2 linked regions of the Skermanella rosea genome follow. The protein of the gene in region 2 binds, or shares a complex with, the protein of the main gene of each other region. Links are inferred from orthologs where the notes say so. Each region holds a gene or a part of one and is shown on either strand. Other genes may lie near its edges.

Evidence for each region.
Region 1: the proteins of secG (region 2) and secY are in contact, whole or in part, in a crystal structure (PDB 5AWW), measured with the Thermus thermophilus proteins. The link is inferred for Skermanella rosea from one-to-one orthologs. Residues at the interface, in WP_223903268.1 of Thermus thermophilus: Tyr5, Ile9, Tyr12, Leu13, Ala16, Leu19, Val20, Val23, Leu24, Gln26, Glu27, Pro28, Gln30, Gly31, Ala32, Asp34, Leu35, Met36, Gly37, Gly38, Ser39, Ala40, Asp41, Leu42, Phe43, Ala45, Arg46, Val48, Tyr53, Thr56; in WP_096411648.1 of Thermus thermophilus: Leu14, Gln16, Arg17, Phe20, Ile34, Pro35, Pro37, Ile72, Arg108, Arg109, Asn112, Gln113, Arg116, Ile117, Ile120, Pro145, Gly146, Trp147, Phe152, Phe155, Val156, Val159, Thr160, Val162, Ala163, Gly164, Ala166, Leu167, Trp170, Glu173.

What each region holds. Positions count from the first base shown.
Region 1 is NZ_CP086111.1:1,281,366-1,288,223, reverse strand. What follows is about bases 636-3,520. They hold secY (preprotein translocase subunit SecY), read right to left. Parts: upstream 2,808-3,520; coding sequence 1,464-2,807; downstream 636-1,463. Other genes in these bases: rpmD (50S ribosomal protein L30), read right to left, coding at 3,415-3,520; rplO (50S ribosomal protein L15), read right to left, coding at 2,898-3,389; JL101_RS06010 (adenylate kinase), read right to left, coding at 811-1,467. In the rest of the region: rpsK (30S ribosomal protein S11), read right to left, coding at 1-208; rpsM (30S ribosomal protein S13), read right to left, coding at 230-598; more of rpmD, read right to left, coding at 3,521-3,612; rpsE (30S ribosomal protein S5), read right to left, coding at 3,615-4,220; rplR (50S ribosomal protein L18), read right to left, coding at 4,233-4,595; rplF (50S ribosomal protein L6), read right to left, coding at 4,607-5,143; rpsH (30S ribosomal protein S8), read right to left, coding at 5,153-5,551; rpsN (30S ribosomal protein S14), read right to left, coding at 5,567-5,872; rplE (50S ribosomal protein L5), read right to left, coding at 5,892-6,434; rplX (50S ribosomal protein L24), read right to left, coding at 6,443-6,763; rplN (50S ribosomal protein L14), read right to left, coding at 6,763-6,858. UniProt on the Bacillus subtilis protein: The central subunit of the protein translocation channel SecYEG. Consists of two halves formed by TMs 1-5 and 6-10.
Region 2 is NZ_CP086111.1:2,651,184-2,662,425, forward strand. The notes cover bases 3,914-6,867. They hold secG (preprotein translocase subunit SecG), read left to right. Parts: upstream 3,914-5,198; coding sequence 5,199-5,537; downstream 5,538-6,867. Other genes in these bases: JL101_RS12195 (peptidylprolyl isomerase), read right to left, coding at 3,914-4,086; tpiA (triose-phosphate isomerase), read left to right, coding at 4,322-5,077; JL101_RS12210 (CTP synthase), read left to right, coding at 5,646-6,867. Also shown: JL101_RS12180 (divergent polysaccharide deacetylase family protein), read left to right, coding at 1-361; JL101_RS12185 (heavy-metal-associated domain-containing protein), read left to right, coding at 418-630; trpE (anthranilate synthase component I), read right to left, coding at 694-2,199; more of JL101_RS12195, read right to left, coding at 2,206-3,913; more of JL101_RS12210, read left to right, coding at 6,868-7,274; JL101_RS12215 (HlyD family type I secretion periplasmic adaptor subunit), read right to left, coding at 7,312-8,640; JL101_RS12220 (peptidase domain-containing ABC transporter), read right to left, coding at 8,637-10,769; JL101_RS12225 (hypothetical protein), read right to left, coding at 10,867-11,121. UniProt on the Bacillus subtilis protein: Involved in protein export. Participates in an early event of protein translocation.

The sequences.
Region 1 (6,858 bases), 1.4 Mb from region 2 along the record:
CGGCGATCTGTGCCGCGTACGGGGTCGACTTCCGCGATCCCTTGAAGCCCTGGGCACCCGACGACGACCAGGCGATGGTGTTGCCCTGCGCGTCGGTGATGGTGATCATGGTGTTGTTGAACGAGGCGTTGACGTGCGCGACGCCCGAAGTGATGTTCTTGCGCTCGCGACGACGAAGGCGCGCGGAAGCGGCAGAAGGCTTGGCCATGGGTCCTGTCCGTCCTATCTCTTACTTCTTCTTGCCGGCGATCGGCTTGGCCGGACCCTTGCGGGTGCGCGCATTGGTATGCGTGCGCTGCCCGCGGACCGGCAGGCCCTTGCGGTGCCGCAGACCCCGGTAGCTGCCCAGGTCCATCAGGCGCTTGATGTTCATCGCCACCTGACGGCGCAGGTCGCCCTCGACGCGGTAGTCGCTGTCGATCACTTCGCGGATCTTCAGGATCTCGTCGTCGGTCAGTTCGTTGACCCGACGCTCGGCGGGGATGGCGACCTTGCCGCAGATTTCCTTGGCTTTGGAAGGTCCGATACCATGGATATAGGTCAGGCCGATCTCCACGCGCTTCTGCGCCGGGATATTGACGCCAGCAATACGCGCCACGCTCGTCTCCTTAACATTTGATCTGTGGCCCGTAAGGGGCCGTCCGTCTCGGTCACGGTCCTGACCAGCCGCGCCGAATCAGGACGAGTATTCAGGTCTCGGCTCCCTCAGGAACCAAGGAGCGCGGAGTATACCCGCCGCGCTCCTTGAGTCAACCCGTGTCTGTCTTGCAACCGTAACCGAGGGTTTGCGGAAGTCTTCAGGCTGCCTTTTCAGGCCGCCTTGTCTTTCAGCAACGCCTCGATCTGCCCGGTCACCTCGTCGATGTCGGCCATGCCGTCCACCGTCTCCAGAACCCCCCGCGCCTGATAGTAGGGCAGGATCGGCGCGGTCTGCTTATGGTAGGCACCGAGACGGGTGGTCACCGTCTCCGCGTTGTCGTCGGCCCGCCGGGTGAACTCGGTCGAGCCGCAGGCGTCGCAGACGCCCTCGACGGCAGGCTTCTGGAAAGTGTCGTGATAGCCCCGCCCGCACTTGGAGCAGGTGTAGCGGCCGGTGATCCGTTCCACCAGCGCGGCGTCGTCCACCTTCATCTCGATCACATGGTCGAGCTTCAGCCCCTTCTCCTCCAGCATGCGGTCCAGGGCCTCGGCCTGGGGGACCGTACGCGGGAAGCCGTCGAGGATGAAGCCGGCGGCGCAGTCCGGCTGGGAGATACGGTCGGCGATCATCTCGATCATCAGCTCGTCCGGCATCAGCTTGCCGGCCGCCATGATCTCCTTGGCCTGCTGGCCCAGCGGCGCACCGCTGGCGACGACCGCCCGCAGCATGTCCCCGGTCGACAGCTGGACGAGTCCGTGCCGATCCTCGAGACGCTTCGCCTGGGTCCCCTTGCCCGCACCCGGCGGTCCCAGCAGTATCAAATTCATCCTCTCCTCCCCCGCAGCTTAGCCTTCTTGATCAGGCCTTCGTACTGATGCGCCAGCAGATGCGAATGGATCTGCGCGACGGTATCCATCGTGACGGTGACCACGATCAAAAGGCTGGTGCCGCCAAAATAGAACGGGACGGCATACTGCGAAATCAGGATTTCGGGCAATAGGCAGACGACGGACAAATATGCCGCACCCACTACGGTCAGGCGGGTGAGGACATAGTCCAGATAGTCCGCCGTGTTCTTGCCCGGGCGGATGCCGGGGATGAAGCCGCCATACTTCTTCAGATTGTCGGCCGTCTCCGTCGGGTTGAAGACGATCGCCGTGTAGAAGAAGCAGAAGAACACGATCAGCGCCACGTACAGGATGATGTACAGCGGCTGGCCGTGGCCGAGATACGTGGTGACCGCGGTCAGCCACTCGGGCCCCTGACCGCCCGAGAAGCCCGCCACCGTCAACGGCAGCAGCAGCAGCGAGCTTGCGAAGATCGGCGGGATCACGCCCGACGTGTTGAGCTTCAGCGGCAGGTGCGAGCTCTCGCCGCCGAACATCCGGTTGCCGACCTGGCGCTTCGGATACTGGACGATGATCCGGCGCTGGGCGCGCTCCATGAACACGATGAAGAAGATCACGCCCACCGCCATCAGCAGCAGGAAGATGATGAAGAAGGTCGACAGCGCGCCGGTGCGCCCCAGTTCCAGAGTGCCCGCCAGGGCCCGCGGCAGTTCGGCGACGATGCCGGCGAAGATGATCAGCGAGATGCCGTTGCCGACGCCCCGCGCCGTGATCTGCTCGCCCAGCCACATCAGGAAGATGGTGCCGCCGACCAGGGTGATGACGGTGGTGGCCAGGAAGAAGACGCCGGGGTTCTGCACGGCGGCGCCGGCCGAGCCGGTCATGCCCTGTAGGCCCACCGCCATGCCGTACGCCTGTACCGTGGCCAGCAGGACCGTCAGGTAACGGGTGTACTGGTTGAGCTTCTTGCGGCCGCTCTCCCCCTCCTTCTTCATCTGCTCGAGCGTCGGGGACACCGCCGTCATGAGCTGGATGATGATCGATGCCGAGATGTACGGCATGATGTTGAGGGCGAAGATGGTCATACGCGACAGGGCGCCGCCCGAGAACATGTTGAACATGTCCAGGATGCCGCCGGAGTTCTGGCGGAAGATGTCGGCCAGGATGTTCGGATCGATTCCCGGTAGCGGGATATAGGTGCCGAGCCGGTAGATGATCAGGGCCCCGAGGGTGAACCAGATCCGCTTCTTCAGCTCGGTAGCCTTCGCAAAGGCGCCAAAGTTGATATTGGCGGCGAGCTGTTCGGCCGCTGATGCCATATTCTATTCCTCGACGCTCACGTGCGAAGTATGTCGTAACAGGCATGGCCGGCGCCTCCGAAGAGACGCCGGCCAGTCGATCGCGGACCTTTATTCGGCCGCGGGAGCCTCTTCTGCCTTCTTGGGCACCGTGACTTCCACGGTGCCGCCCAGGGCCTCGACCGCCGCAATGGCCGACGCCGAGGCGCCCGCCACCTTGAAGCTCGCCTTGGTCGTCAGCTCGCCCTTGGCCAGCAGGCGGACCCCGTCGCGGCTGTTCTGGGCGACTCCGGCCGCCACCAGGATTTCCCCGGTGATGGTCTGCGAGGCGTCCAGCTTGCCGGACTCGATGGCCTGCTGGATCTTGCCCAGGTTCGCCACGGCATAATCCTTGGCGAAGATGTTGGTGAAGCCGCGCTTCGGCAGGCGGCGATGCAGGGGCATCTGACCGCCTTCGAAGCCCTTGATCGCGACGCCGGTACGCGAGGTCTGACCCTTCACGCCGCGGCCGCCGGTCTTGCCCTTGCCCGAACCGATGCCGCGTCCGACGCGGATGCGGTTCTTGCGGGCGCCGGCATTGTCCCGGATCTCGTTGAGTTTCATGATCTTGTTATCCCCTCGCCCGTTCTCAGCCCTGGCTCTCGACGCGAACCAGATGCTGAACCTTGGCGATCATGCCGCGGACGGAAGGGGTGTCCTCCAGCTCCCGCGTGCGGTGCAGCTTGTTCAGCCCGAGACCGACGAGGGTCTCGCGCTGATCCTTCTTGCGACCGATCGGGCTGCCGATCTGCGTCACGATGACGGTGCTCTTGGTCTCGTCAGCCATGATCAGGCCTCCTTGATCTCGGTGCCGGTCGCGTCGCGACGGCCCAGGATGTCGCTGACCCGGCGGCCGCGGCGGGCGGCCACGGCCCGGGGGCTGACCACCTGCGCCAGGGCGTCGAAGGTCGCCTTGATCATGTTGTGCGGGTTCGAAGTGCCGATCGACTTCGTCACCACGTCCTGCACGCCCAGCGCCTCGAAGATCGCGCGCATCGGACCACCGGCGATGATGCCGGTACCGGTCGGAGCCGCCCGGAGGACGACCCGGCCGGCGCCGAAGTGACCATGCACGTCGTGATGCAGGGTCCGGCCCTCGCGGAGCGGAACGCGGATCATGGTGCGCTTGGCCTGGTCGGTCGCCTTGCGGATCGCTTCCGGCACCTCGCGGGCCTTGCCCGATCCGACGCCGACGCGGCCCTTGGCGTCGCCCACGACCACCAGGGCCGCGAAGCCGAACCGACGGCCACCCTTCACCACCTTGGCGACACGGTTGATGCCGACCAGCTTTTCTACCAGATCGCTCTCTTCGCGGTCGCCACCGCCCCGGTTCTGACGGTCCCGGTTGTCGCCGCCGCGCTGGTCGCGCTCGCCGCCTCTTTCATTGCGTGCCATATTCGGGTCCCCTTAGAACGACAGGCCGGCTTCACGCGCGGCGTCGGCAAGCGCCTTGACGCGCCCGTGGAAGAGATAGCCGCCGCGGTCGAAGACCACCTGCGTGACGCCGGCAGCCGTCGCCCGCTCGGCGATCAGCTTGCCGACCAGCTTGGCGGCCTCGATGTCGGCGCCGGTCTTCAGCTGCTCGCGCAGATCCTTGTCGATGGTCGACGCGGACGCCAGGGTCTTGCCCTCGCTGTCGTCGATCACCTGGACGTAGATATGCTTGCTGGACCGGAAAACCGACAATCTGGGCCGGCCGCCCGCCTTCTTCCTGATCTGCGTACGCACCCGCATCTTGCGGCGTACGTTCAGTTCCCTTGACGTTTTCATCGGCCGTGCCCCTACTTCTTCTTGCCTTCCTTGCGCAGCAGAGTCTCCGTCGCGTACTTGATGCCCTTGCCCTTGTAGGGCTCCGGCTTACGGAACTGACGGATTTCTGCGGCGACTTGGCCGACCTTCTGGCGGTCGGCCCCGGAAACGGAGATCGCGGTCGGACGCTCGGTCTTGATCGTGATCCCGGCGGGGATCGGATACGTCACGTCGTGCGAGTAGCCGAGCTGGAGGACCAGGTCGCTGCCCTGCACGGCGGCACGATAGCCGACGCCGTTGATTTCGAGGTTGACCGTGAAGCCCTCGCTGACGCCCTTGACCATGTTGGCCACGAGCGTGCGCGAGGTCGCCCACATCATCTTGCCGCGCTTGCTGTCCGCATGGCGCGGCTTGACGACGACCTTGCCGTCATCGAGCGAGGCCGCGATGTCATCGATCAGGGTCATGCTGAGCTGGCCCAGCTTGCCCTTGGCCGTCAGGGTCTGGCCGTTGACGGCGACGTCAACGCCAGCCGGGACCGGCACGGGGTGTTTACCAATTCGTGACATGGCTGCCTCTTAGAACACGCGGCAAAGCACTTCACCGCCGACATTGGCGGCGCGGGCTTCGTTGTCGGACATCACGCCCCGCGGGGTCGACAGGATCGAGATCCCGAGACCGTTGTAGACGCGCGGCAGGTCCTTGATCTTCGAGTAGACGCGACGGCCGGGCTTGGACACGCGGCTGATGGTCTTAATGACCGGCTCGCCCTCGTGATACTTCAGCTCGATCCGGAGCTGCGCGATACCGGGGCGCAGTTCCTCCTGGAAATAGCCGCGGATGTAACCCTCGCGCTTCAGAACTTCCAGCACGCTCGCCCGCAGCTTGGATGCCGGGCTGTCGACGCTGGTCATGTGAGCCCGCTGACCGTTGCGGATGCGGGTCAGCATATCGCCCAAAGGATCGCTCAAAGACATCTTTCCGATCCCCCCTTACCAGCTCGACTTCGTCATGCCCGGGATCTGGCCGTTGGAGGCCAGGTCGCGGAGCGTGATGCGCGAAAGCTTGAACTTGCGATAGAACGCGCGCGGACGACCGGTCATCTCGCAGCGGTTGCGGACGCGGGTCCGGCTCGAGTTGCGCGGCATCTCCGCGAGCTTGAGGCGGGCGGCGAACTGCTCTTCGGGCGTCAGAGCGGGGTCCTTGGCGATCGCCTTCAGCGCCGCGCGCTTGTTGGCGAACTGCTTGACCATGCGCTCACGGCGCTTGTTCTTCTGGATGGCACTCGTCTTGGCCATGGCTGTAACCTCCTGCCGCTCAGCTGACGAACGGCATGTCGAAGCCCTTGAGGAGCGCCTTGGCCTCCTTGTCGGTCTTCGCAGTCGTCACGATGATGATGTCCATGCCCCGGATCTCGTCGATCTTGTCGTAATCGATTTCCGGGAAGATGATCTGCTCTTTCAAGCCCATGGCGTAGTTGCCGCGGCCGTCGAAGCTGTTGCCCGGCACGCCGCGGAAGTCGCGGACACGCGGCAGGGCAACCGTCACCAGACGGTCGAGGAACTCGTACATGCGCTCGCGACGCAGGGTCACCTTGCAGCCGATCGACATGCCTTCACGCAGCTTGAACTGAGCGATCGACTTGCGGGCCTTGGTCACCACCGGCCGCTGGCCAGCGATTGCAGTCAGTTCGGCCACGGCCGAATTGACTTTCTTGCCGTCGGAGGTCGCCTCGCCAACACCCATGTTGATGACGATCTTCTCGATCCGCGGAACTTCCATGTCGTTGGCGTAGTTGAACTCAGCCTTCAACTTCGGGCGTACGACGTCGTCGTATTGCTTCTTCAGCCTGGTCGTCATGGTGGCGCTCACAGATCGATGACTTCGCCGGACCGCTTGGCGACGCGCACCTTGCGGCCATCCTCGAGGGTTTTGAACCCCACGCGGGTCGGCTTGTTGTCTTTGGGGTCGACATGGGCGACGTTGGAGACGTGGATGAACGCCTCGATCTCCAGGATGCCGCCGGCAGACGTCTGGGTCTGGCGCTGGTGCTTCTTGACGATGTTCACGCCGCGCACCTTGACCCGGTTCTCCTTGGGAAGGACCTCGATCACCTCGCCGGTCTTACCCTTGTCCTTGCCGGCGATGACGACGACCTTGTCCTTCTTCCTGATCTTGGCTGCGGACATCACAGCACCTCCGGCGCGAGCGAGATGATCTTCATGAACTTCTTGCCGCGCAGCTCGCGGGTCACCGGTCCGAAGATACGGGTCCCGATGGGCTC
Region 2 (11,242 bases):
GTTCACCGAGGACCGGCCGGGCATGCGTACCGTCCTGTCGGAGCTTCACCGGCGCGGGCTGATGTTCCTGGACAGCCGCACCACGACGCGTAGCGTCGCCTCCGGCATCGCCCGCGAACTGCAGGTGCCGACCGTCGGCCGGGATGTCTTCCTGGACCACGACATGAGCCCCGCGTCGGTGCGGGCCAGCCTCGCGAAGGTCGAGGCCGTGGCCAGGCGGCAGGGCTACGCCGTCGCGATCGGCCACCCGCACGACGCCACGGTCGACGCGCTGGCGCAATGGCTTCCGGCCGTCGCTGCGCGCGGCTTCGCGCTGGTGCCCGTGAGCGCCGTCCTGAAGCACCGCCAGCCCAACGGCTGAAGCCCCACGGCTGAAGCGATGTCCACTATCCAACCAGAAGCACCGAGGAGAGAACCATGAGCACGACGTACAAGGTATCCGGAATGACCTGCGGCGGCTGCGCCCGGTCGGTCACCAATGCCATCATCGCCAAGGACGGGCAGGCGAAGGTCGAGGTCGACCTGGCGGCCGGTACCGTCGCGGTGGACGGCAGCCTGTCGGCGGACGCCGTCAAGGACGCTGTCGAAGGCGCCGGGTTCGATTTCGACGGCGTGGCGTCGGCGGCCTGACCGCCGTCGCCCGCTGCGCCGGGAGGAGCGGCCGGCTTCCCGCCGGCCGCGTCACCGCGATGGTCACCGCGACGAGGCGAACCTGACGGCCTCTTCCGCCGCACGGATCAGCGCGCGGGACTTGTTCACCGTTTCCTGGTACTCGGATTCCGGATCGCTGTCGGCGACCACGCCGCCGCCGGCCTGGACATGCATCACGCCGTCCTTCAGCACGGCGGTGCGCAGCGCGATGCAGGTATCCATGGCGCCGTTCGCGCCGAAATAGCCGACGCAGCCGCCATAGACCCCGCGCCGGGCCTTCTCCAGCTCGTCGATGATCTCCATGGCCCGCACCTTGGGCGCTCCCGATACCGTACCGGCGGGAAATCCTGCGAACAGCGCGTCCAGCGCGTCGTATTTCGGGTCGATCGTTCCTTCGACGTTCGAAACGATGTGCATGACGTGGGAGTAGTACTCGATCACCATGCGTTCCGTCACCGTCACGGAGCCGATCTCGGCCACGCGCCCGACATCGTTGCGGCCCAGGTCGAGCAGCATCAGGTGCTCCGACAGTTCCTTGGGATCGGACAGCAGGTCTGCCGCGAGGGCCTTGTCCTCCTCCGGCGTGGCGCCACGCTTGCGGGTGCCGGCGATCGGGCGGATCGTCACCTTGCCGTCCCGCAGCCGCACCAGGATCTCCGGGCTGGACCCGACGATGCTGAGATCCTCGAAATCCAGGTACAGCAGGAACGGCGACGGGTTCAGCCGCCGCAACGCCCGGTACAGGCTGAAGGGCGGCAGCTCGAACGGGACGCTGAACCGGTGCGAGGGCACGACCTGGAACACGTCGCCGGCCCGGATGTACTCCTTCGCCCGCTCGACGATCGCGTGATATTCCTCGCGCGTGGTGTTCGACACCGGCTCCGGCAGGGCCCGCGTCACCGCCGTCGCCTCGCGCCGGTAGGGCAGGTTGCGCTCCAGGTCCGAGATGGCGTCGCCCAGCCGCTCCAGGGCCAGGTCGTAGGCGGCCTCGGCATCCAGGCCGGCAGACGGCCAGACCGGCGTGACCAGGGTGATCTGGTTCTGGATCCCGTCGAACACCGCGATGATGGTCGGCCGCATCAGGATCGCGTCCGGAATGCCGAGCATGTCCGGGTTGTCGTCGGGTAGCCGCTCGATCAGCCGGACCATGTCGTAGCCCAGATAGCCGAACAGCCCGGCCGCCATGGGCGGCAGCTCGGCCGGCAGGTCGATCCGGCTTTCCGCCAGCAGTCCGCGCAAGGCCTGGAGCGGCGGCTCGCCGGTCGGCTCGAACGCCTGGGCGTCGAACCGGGCTCGCCGGTTGATCTCCACCTTGTCGCGCCGGCACCGCCAGATCAGGTCCGGTTTCAGCCCGATGAAGGAATATCGGCCGCGTACCTCGCCGCCGGTCACCGATTCCAGAAGGAAGCAGTTCTTCTGGCCATCGGCCAGCTTGATCATGGCCGAGACCGGGGTTTCGAGGTCGCTGACCAGCGTGGTCCAGACGACCTGGGGACGGCCGGCCCCGTAGGTTTCGACAAAGCCGGGACGGGCGGGCAGGGCCTTCATGGTGGATCAGTTCCGCTGGAACAGGGAGTCGACGGTGGACTGGTGGATCGACACCGCATGGCTCTGACGCAGCGCGTCGGTGAACTGGGCCAGAAGGTCGCCCGCGACGGCCTGCTGGACGCCCTGGCGGAGCTGCGCCACCTGCGGTTCCGACGCGGCCGGATCGGCCTGCTGGATGTCGCGGAGGCGGATAACCAGCTGCCCGTCCTGGGTCGGCGCCACCGCGACCTCCCCCTGGGCCATCTCGAAGAGCTGCTGGACGGAAGCGGGCGGCAGGCCGCCGGTTTCGCGGCCGGCCCGGGTCAGGGGCGGGGTCACGCCCTCGATGGCGCCCGGCACCAGGGATGCCGCCTCGGTGGCCGGCGTGCCGGCCCGCAGCCGCTCAGCCACTTCCTCGGCGCGCTGGGCCGCCAGCTTGGAGCGTTGCTCGGCCTGCCAGGCGGCGACCACCTCGTCGCGGATGGCGTCGAGCGGCCGGAGCGCCGCCGGGGTGATGGCGTCGACCCGGGCGATGAAATAGTCGCCGCCCTGGATCTCGGTCAGATTGCCGGTTCCGCCCTGCTGAAGCGCGAAAGCCGCCTGGGCGATCTGCTGGGCGCCGGGCAACCCTTCCACCGCGCCGCCGTCCGGCCGCCGGCCGGTCGCGTCGATCGCCTCGACCTGGGTCACGCGGAGGCCGAGCCGCTGGGCCGTGTCCTCGATGCTGGCACCGCCGGCCAGCTCGTCCTCGACCTTGTTGGCCAGTTCGTAGACCTGGTCCACCGCGCGGTCGCGCTTCAGCTCGGCCAGGAGAGTGTCCCGCACCTGCTCGAAGGTCTGCACGCTGCCCGGCTCGACATCCTTGACCCGCATGACATGCCAGCCGAGAGGGCTCTGGATCGGAGCGCTGACCGCCCCTTCCTGGAGGGCGAACACCGGTTCGGCCAGTTCGCCGAGCAGATCCTCGCGGGCGAGGCCGTTGAGCGTCAGCACCTCCGCACCGGCGCCCGCCGCCGCCTCCTCGAGGGTCTGGCCCTGGCCGAGGGACGTTTCGATCTTCCGCGCGGTCTCTTCGTCCTGGACCAGGACCTGGTCGACGGTCCGGCGCTCGGGCGTCTGGAACTCGGCGGCCCGGGCATCGTAGGCGGCCCGCAGGTCCTCGTCGGAAACGGCGATCTCGCCGGCGACGTCGTCGGCCGTCAGCAGGGCGACCGTCAGCTTGCGGTACTCCGGCGCGGTGAAGCGGACCGCCTTCTCCTGATGGAAGGCGGCCAGGGCGGCATCGTCGGGCACGCCGACGTCGCCCATGGTGGCGTTGGGCACCAGGATCGTCTCGGCGACCCGACGCTCGGCCTGCCGGCGGAACAGGTCCTCGACCAGCGGCGCCGGGGCCTGGGCGCCCGCGGCCACCGCGCCGACCAGCTGGGTCCGCTTGATCTCCGAGCGCAGGATCTGGACGTAGCCTTCCTCGGTCAGCTGATTGGCGGCCAGGATGCGGCGGAACTGGTCCGGATCGAACTGGCCGAGCTGGTTGCGGAACGCCGGCTCCTCGCGCAGTTCGCTCAGCACGAGCTGGTCGCTGACCCGCAGCCCGGCCTCGTCGGCCGCCTGGCTCAGCAGGGTCCGCTGGACGAGCTGCTCCAGCGTCTGGTCGACCAAGCCCAGCTGGCGGGCCTGCTCGGCGTCGATCTGGCCGCCCAACATCTGGCGCAGCCTGTTCAGCTCCTGGCGGAAGGCGTTGTCCAGTTCCTGGGTCGAGATCTTCACGTCCCCGACCTCGGCCACGGTGGTGTCGGTCCGGCCACGGAAGATGTCGCCGATGCCCCATACCGCGAAGCTGAGGATCAGGAGGACGAACAGGATCTTGACGACCCATGAACCGACGGTGCTGCGCAGGGCTTGAAGCATGTTCCAACGTCTTGAAAGCGGGGCCGGTCGGACCGGCAATTATGACTACGTTGCGACGGCGCCGCCGCGATGGCGCGGCATCATAGGTGCCGGTCCCCATAGCGGCAACAGAGGATTTCCCGGGGCACCCCCCCCCGCCGGGACCGCCGGCGGATGCGCGCCGGTGTGGAATTGCGCGCCCGCGCTTGCTAGACAGCGTCCCACATTCGCTGCAACCCACGACGAGATGGAGCCCATGCCCGCACGCCGCAAGCTGATCGCCGGAAACTGGAAGATGAACGGCCTCCACGCCGCCGGGCTGGAACTGGCGACCGACCTGGCCCGCCGGCTGGCCTCGGCCGGGACGGTCGGTTTCGACATGCTGGTCTGCCCGCCCGCCACCCTCGTCCATCCTGTCGCCGGCGCCGTCGCCGGTACGCCTCTCGCGGTCGGCGGCCAGGACTGCCACCCGAAGGAATCGGGCGCCCATACCGGCGACATCGGCGCCCCGATGCTGGCGGACGCGGGCGCCGGATTCGTCATCGTCGGGCATTCCGAGCGGCGGCAGAACCATGGCGAGGACGACGCCCTGGTCGCGGCCAAGGCGGCGGCCGCCCATGCCGCCGGTCTGGTCGCCATCGTCTGCGTCGGCGAGACGCTGGAGCAGCGGGAAGCGGGGCAGGCGCTGGCCGTCGTGGCCTCCCAGGTGGCGGGATCGCTCCCGGCGGGCGCCGACGCCGCGAACACGGTCATCGCCTACGAGCCGGTCTGGGCCATCGGCACGGGCAAGACCGCGACGGCCGCCGACGTGGCCGAGGTGCACGCCCATATCCGCGCCACCCTCGCCGGCCGGGCCGGGAAGCCCGACGCGGTGCGCATCCTGTACGGCGGTTCGGTGAAGCCGTCCAACGCCGCGGAACTGATGGCGGTCGAGGACGTGGACGGTGCCCTGGTCGGGGGCGCCAGCCTGGTGGCCGACGATTTTTGGGCGATCGCGGAAACTTGCCGCTAGCGAAACCGGCGACGAGTTAGTAAATATCGGCCGGAGGCGCGCCATGCCCATCCGAAAGGGGCGGCTGGCGCGCTTATCGGTTTTTGAGAATGGTTTTCTTTTCAGAGAAGGTTTCCGAACCATGGAAGCAGTGGTTCTGGTCGTGCACCTGCTGATCGCGATCTCGCTGATCGGCGTGGTGCTGGTGCAGAAATCGGAAGGCGGCGGGCTGGGCATCGGCGGCGGCGGTGGCGGCGGCATGATGTCGGCCCGCGGCACGGCGAACCTGCTGACCCGCACCACCGCGATCCTGGCGGGCTGCTTCATGCTGACGAGCCTTGTCCTGGCGGTGATGGCGGGCAGCCATTCCAGCCCGCGGTCGATTATCGATTCGATGCCGCCGGCGCCCCAGCAGTCGGCTCCCCCGGCGGACGCCCCGCCGGCACCTCCCGCCGCACCGTCGGCGCCCGTCTCCCAGTAGGCGGCAGGGGCCCGGAAGCAGGGCCGGGCATCAAGTGGTCGGGAGGCGGCTGGTCGGCCGCCTCTCTCATTTCAGGCACAGTGTTCACTCCCGGATCGGCAAGGCACCATGACTCGGTACATTTTCATTACCGGCGGCGTCGTCTCCTCGCTCGGCAAAGGCCTCGCCTCGGCGGCCCTCGGCGCGCTGCTCCAGGCGCGCGGCTTCAAGGTCCGCCTGCGCAAGCTCGACCCCTACCTCAACGTCGATCCGGGCACCATGAGCCCGTACCAGCACGGCGAGGTCTACGTCACCGACGACGGGGCGGAGACCGACCTCGATCTCGGCCATTATGAGCGATTCACCGGCGTCTCGGCCCGCCGGAGCGACAACGTCACCACCGGGCGGATCTATTCCACCGTGATTCAGCGCGAGCGGCGCGGCGACTATCTGGGCGCCACCGTCCAGGTCATCCCGCACGTGACCGACGCCATCAAGGAGTTCATCCGGGCAGACATCACGGACGAGGACTTCGTCCTGTGCGAGATCGGCGGCACCGTCGGCGACATCGAGAGCACGCCCTTCCTCGAGGCGATCCGCCAGTTCGGCAACGAGGTCGGGACCGACCGCGCGCTGTTCATCCACCTGACGCTGCTGCCTTACATCCCGTCGGCCGGCGAGCTGAAGACCAAGCCGACCCAGCACTCGGTGAAGGAACTGCTGAGCGTCGGGATCCAGCCGACGATACTGCTGTGCCGCGCCGACCGGCCGATCCCGGAGAGCGAGCGCCGGAAGATCGGCCTGTTCTGCAACATCCGGCAGGAGAGGGTGATCGCGGCGCTCGACGTGGACACGATCTACGCGGTTCCGATCAGCTACCACGAGCAGGGCTTCGACGTCCAGGTGCTGAGCTATTTCGGCCTGCCCCACGACGGCGAGCCGGACCTGAGCCGCTGGCGCCGGATCGTGCAGACGGTCCGCCAGCCCGAGGGCGAGGTGACCATCGCCGTGGTCGGCAAGTACACCAGCCTGCTCGACAGCTACAAGTCGCTGGCCGAGGCGCTGATCCACGGCGGCATCGCCAACAATGTCCGGGTCAAGCTGGACTGGATCGACGCGGAGATCTTCGAGTCCGACGACGCGGTCCAGCATCTGGAGCATGTCCACGGCATCCTGGTGCCCGGCGGTTTCGGCGAGCGCGGCTCGGAAGGCAAGATCCGGGCGGTGCAATTCGCCCGCGAGCACAAGGTGCCCTATTTCGGCATCTGCTTCGGCATGCAGATGGCGGTGATCGAGGCGGCGCGGCACATGGCAGACGTGCCGAACGCGGGCTCGACCGAGTTCGGCCGCGACGTCGTCCCCGTTGTCGGCCTGATGACCGAGTGGCAGCGCGGCAATCAGACCGAGTTCCGCACCGGCGGCGACGACCTGGGCGGCACCATGCGGCTGGGTGCCTATCCCTGCCGTCTGGTCGAGGGATCGAAGATCCGCGAGATCTATGAGTCGGAAACGATCAGCGAGCGGCACCGTCACCGCTACGAAGTCAACATCAACTTCCGTGGCCAGCTGGAATCGGCGGGCCTGCTGTTCTCTGGCCTGTCGCCCGACGGGACCCTGCCGGAGATCGTCGAGCTGCCGGGCCACCCCTGGTTCGTCGGCGTTCAGTTCCATCCCGAGCTGAAGTCGAAGCCGCTGAACCCGCACCCGCTGTTCACCGACTTCATCCGGGCCGCGATCGAGCAGAGCCGACTGGTCTGATCCGTCGTGTCGGAGCGGACGATCCGCGCGGGCAGCCTCACGGCTCCCGCAGGCTCTCGTCCAACAGCCGGAACACCGGGTAAAGCAGGTAGGAGAGGACGGTCCGGGTCCCGACTTTTATCTCCGCCTCGGCGACCATGCCCGGTCCCGGCCGCCGGTTTTCCGGTACGCCGCGAAGCTTGTGGGTCAGCAGGCGGATGCGGGCCCTGAAATAGGCGCCGCCCTGAACCCCTTCCACGCCGGCCCGCCCATGGAACGCGTCGGCGCTGATCGTGCGCACCTCGCCTTCCAGGGTGCCGTGGCGCTGGAACGGAAACGCCTCCAGCTTAACCCGCACGCGGGCGCCCGGTTCGACCATCCCGATGTCCCGGGCGGGAATATCGGCCTCCACCTCCAGCGGCACGCCGAGCGGGACCAGGGTCACCAGCGGTTCGGCGTCACGGACGACCGATCCGACGGACAGGCGCGCCAGTTCCAGCACCACCGCGTCGACGGGAGCGATCAGTGCGACGAGGCTGCTGCGCCGCTCGGCTTTCGCCAACCTTTCCGCGATGTCGGCGCGCTCGCGGCGGCTCTCGACCAGTTCCTCGGAGATATGGCGGTGCCATTCGCCGACATAGGCGATCCGCTCGGCCTCTATTTCGCGCTGCTCATGGAGCAGTTCGGCCTCGCGGTTCCGCAGGTCGTTGATCTGCCCGCGCAGCGCAAGCGCCTGGCTCGTCGCCTCCAGCAGCTGGAGCCGCGATCCGGTCTGCCTGTCGTACAGGTCGCGTCTCATGGCTTCGATCTCGGCGAAGACCGCGAGGCGGCCCGCGAGATCCTGCTGGCCGGCCCGGTTGGTCGCCAGCGCCGCCGCTATGCGGGATGCCCGCTGCTCGAAGGCGTCGAGCCTGGCTCGGCGCTCGGCCCGCTGGCGCTCCAGGATTTCCGCCTGGATCCGGCCTTCCGGCCCGGTCGGCGCCGTCGGTGCCGTGTCCGACGCCGCCGCTTCAAGGCGGCCGATCTGCGCTTCCAGGCTTGCGAGCCGGACGCGCAGGGTCGCGGCGTCGGCCTCCGCGAAGGTCGGGTCGAGCGTGGCGACCACGGTACCCGCCCGCACGACGTCGCCTGGGGAGACGTCGAGCGTGCGGATGATCGATGTTTCCAAGGGTTGTACGACGACCAGGGGCTGAGTCGTCACGAGGCGCCCGGGGGCCGCGACCACCCGGTCGATCCTGGCCCACGCGGCCCAGCCGATCCCTCCTGCGATGCAGGCGGCCAGGACATGGAGCATCAGCCGGGCCGGGAAGGGCGCGGGGCGCAGTTCGAGCGCCAATGCCGCCGGACGGGTGGTCGCGACCGCGTGCCTTGCCCCGGTACCGGTCATGCCGAGGCTATCCGGCTGGTCTGCTGGGTCCAGAGCTGCCGGTAAAGCGCGCACCTCTCGACCAGATCGTCATGCCGCCCGCTGTCGATGATCCGGCCGTGCTCGAACACCAGGATCAGGTCGGCGTCGCGAAGCGTGGTCAGCCGATGGGAAACCAGGAGTGTCGTCCGGCCGCGGGCGATCCGGTGAAGGTTGGCCTGGACCTCGGCCTCGCTGTCCGGGTCAAGCGCGCTGGTCGCCTCGTCCAGGATCAGGATGGGCGGCCGGCGGAGCAGGGCACGGGCTATCGACAGCCGTTGCTTCTGGCCGCCGGACAGGTTGACCGCCCCTTCCTCCAGCATCGTGTCGAACCCGTGCGGCAGCCGCTGGATGAATTCCGCCGCCCCGGCCAGCCCGGCCGCCTCCGCGACCTCGCCCGGGGGGGCATCCGGCCTGGAAAGCGCTATGTTCTCCCGGATGGTGCCGCGGAACAGGAAGGCGTCCTGCGGCACCACGCCGATGCTGCGGCGAAGGTGGGCCAGGTCGATCTCCCGGATGTCGTGGCCGTCCAGCAGGATCAGCCCAGCCTCGGCCGCGTGGAACCCCTGGATCAGCCGCGCGAAGGTGGTCTTGCCCGATCCGCTTCGGCCGACCACGCCGACGAACTGACCTGCCCGGATCGTCGCGGAGACGTCGGCGAGCGCCGGTTCCGGCGTTCCCGGATCCCGGCCCGGATAGCGGAAGGTGACTCCGCGGAACTCGATCCCTCCGGCGAGGTCCGGCCGCAGGCCTTCCGCCGAACCGCGCTCGGGCGGCGCGTCCATGATCTCTCCCAGCATGCGAACCGACAGGGCGGCCTCCTGGTACTCGTGTACCAGCGAAACGATCTGGACCAGCGGCGCGCTGACCCGGGAAGCCAGCATCTGGAAGGCGACCAATTCGCCCACCGTCATTCGCTGGTCGATCACCGCGAGCGCGCCCAGCCAGACGATGGCGACCGTCATCAGCTTCTCCAGCAGGGCTGACGCCGTGCGGGCGACCACGCCGATCCTTCCGACTTCGAAATGATGCGTGACGGCGTCCGCGGCGCCATCCTCCCAGGCGCGGCGGCGCTCCGGTTCGAGGCCCAGCGCCTTCACCGTCGCCATGCCGTGGATCGTCTCGACCAACAGGGCCTGCCGCTCGCCCTCGGCCCTGTAAAGCCGACGGAGGCGGCGCTGGTAGGGAACGATGAGCACGCCGACCGCCGCCGCCATGGTGGCGGAGAATCCAAGCACCACGGCGGTCAGGTGCGGGCTGTAGAAGGCGAGAACCGGCAGGAACACCATCAGCACGGAAGCATCCAGCAGCGTCAGCATCATCCGGCCCGTCAGGAACTCCCGGACGCGTTCGGCCTGCTGCATGTGCTTCGCGAGCACCCCGGCGGCCGATGTCTCGAAGAAGGCGGGCGACAGGGACAGCAGATGGGCGAAGGTCCTGGCCGCGACCCGGATATCCACTTTGGTCGTGGCGTGGAGCAGCAGCGTCCCGCGCAGGAATCCCAGTACGGCCTCCACCAGGATCGCCGCGACGATCCCGACGCCGAGCACCGCCAGGGTGGAGAAACCCTCGTGGACCAGCACCTTGTCGACGACGATCTGGAAGAAGACCGGCACAGCGAGCGCGATGGCATGAATCATCAGGGCGGCCAGGACAACGTCGCCCATGAGGGCGCGCTGCCGCAGCAGTTCGGGCACGAACCAGCCCAGTCCGAACCGGCGCTCTCCGTCACGGTCCGCCGGCGGGGACGGACGGGACGCCGCCGGCGGCAGTATCAGCACGGCCACGCCGGTCCATGCGGCTTCGAACCGTGCTCGCGGCAGCACCAGCGGCGCAGGGCGATCCGCCAGGGGGTCCAGCACCACGGCGGTACCGCCGTCCGCCGCGATGCCATGGACGACGACCGCATTGCCGTTCCGCAGCATCGCGATGACGGGTGCCGAGGAAGCAAGGGCGCGGAGGCGTTCCCAATCCAGCCCGACGTGCGATGAGGCTTCAAGACCGGCCGTCCGGGCGGCGCGGACGAGTTCTCCGGCCGAAGGCTCGCGACCCGGCATCAGGGTTCGAATGACCCGGTCGACATCGGCACCGGCCCCATGCAGGCGTGCCACCAACAGGAGGCACCGGACGGCGGTCGGGACTGGAACGTCCGTTCCGCCCTCCGCGCGTGCTGCCACCGGAGCTGTCATGGCACGGCGGCGGTGCGGATCAAGGGAAGTTTCTTGACGTGGCCGGCGGGGGCGCGATCCGGCCCTCCTCCATCAGCTTGCGGGTGGTTCGCTCCAACGGCCCCAGCGAGTGTACGAAGCCTTCGACGGGCATGACGATGCGCTGCCGGAACACCGGCACGGGCCGGCCGTCACCATCCTTCTCGGTCGGAGACAGGCTTACGAGGTCGATCCTCACGACGGAACCGGTCAGGGTGATCTCGCCGATGCCGTCGCAGAAGGTCTCTGGAGACACGATGCGGTTCCTTTGTTCGGGATGCTCCCAGGAAGCATTCCTCAGTTCCGTTATCGGCCGGTTAATGGTTGTGGAGGGAAGCGGTTCACGGTCAGTGCGGCATATTGCCTTGGACTCCGCT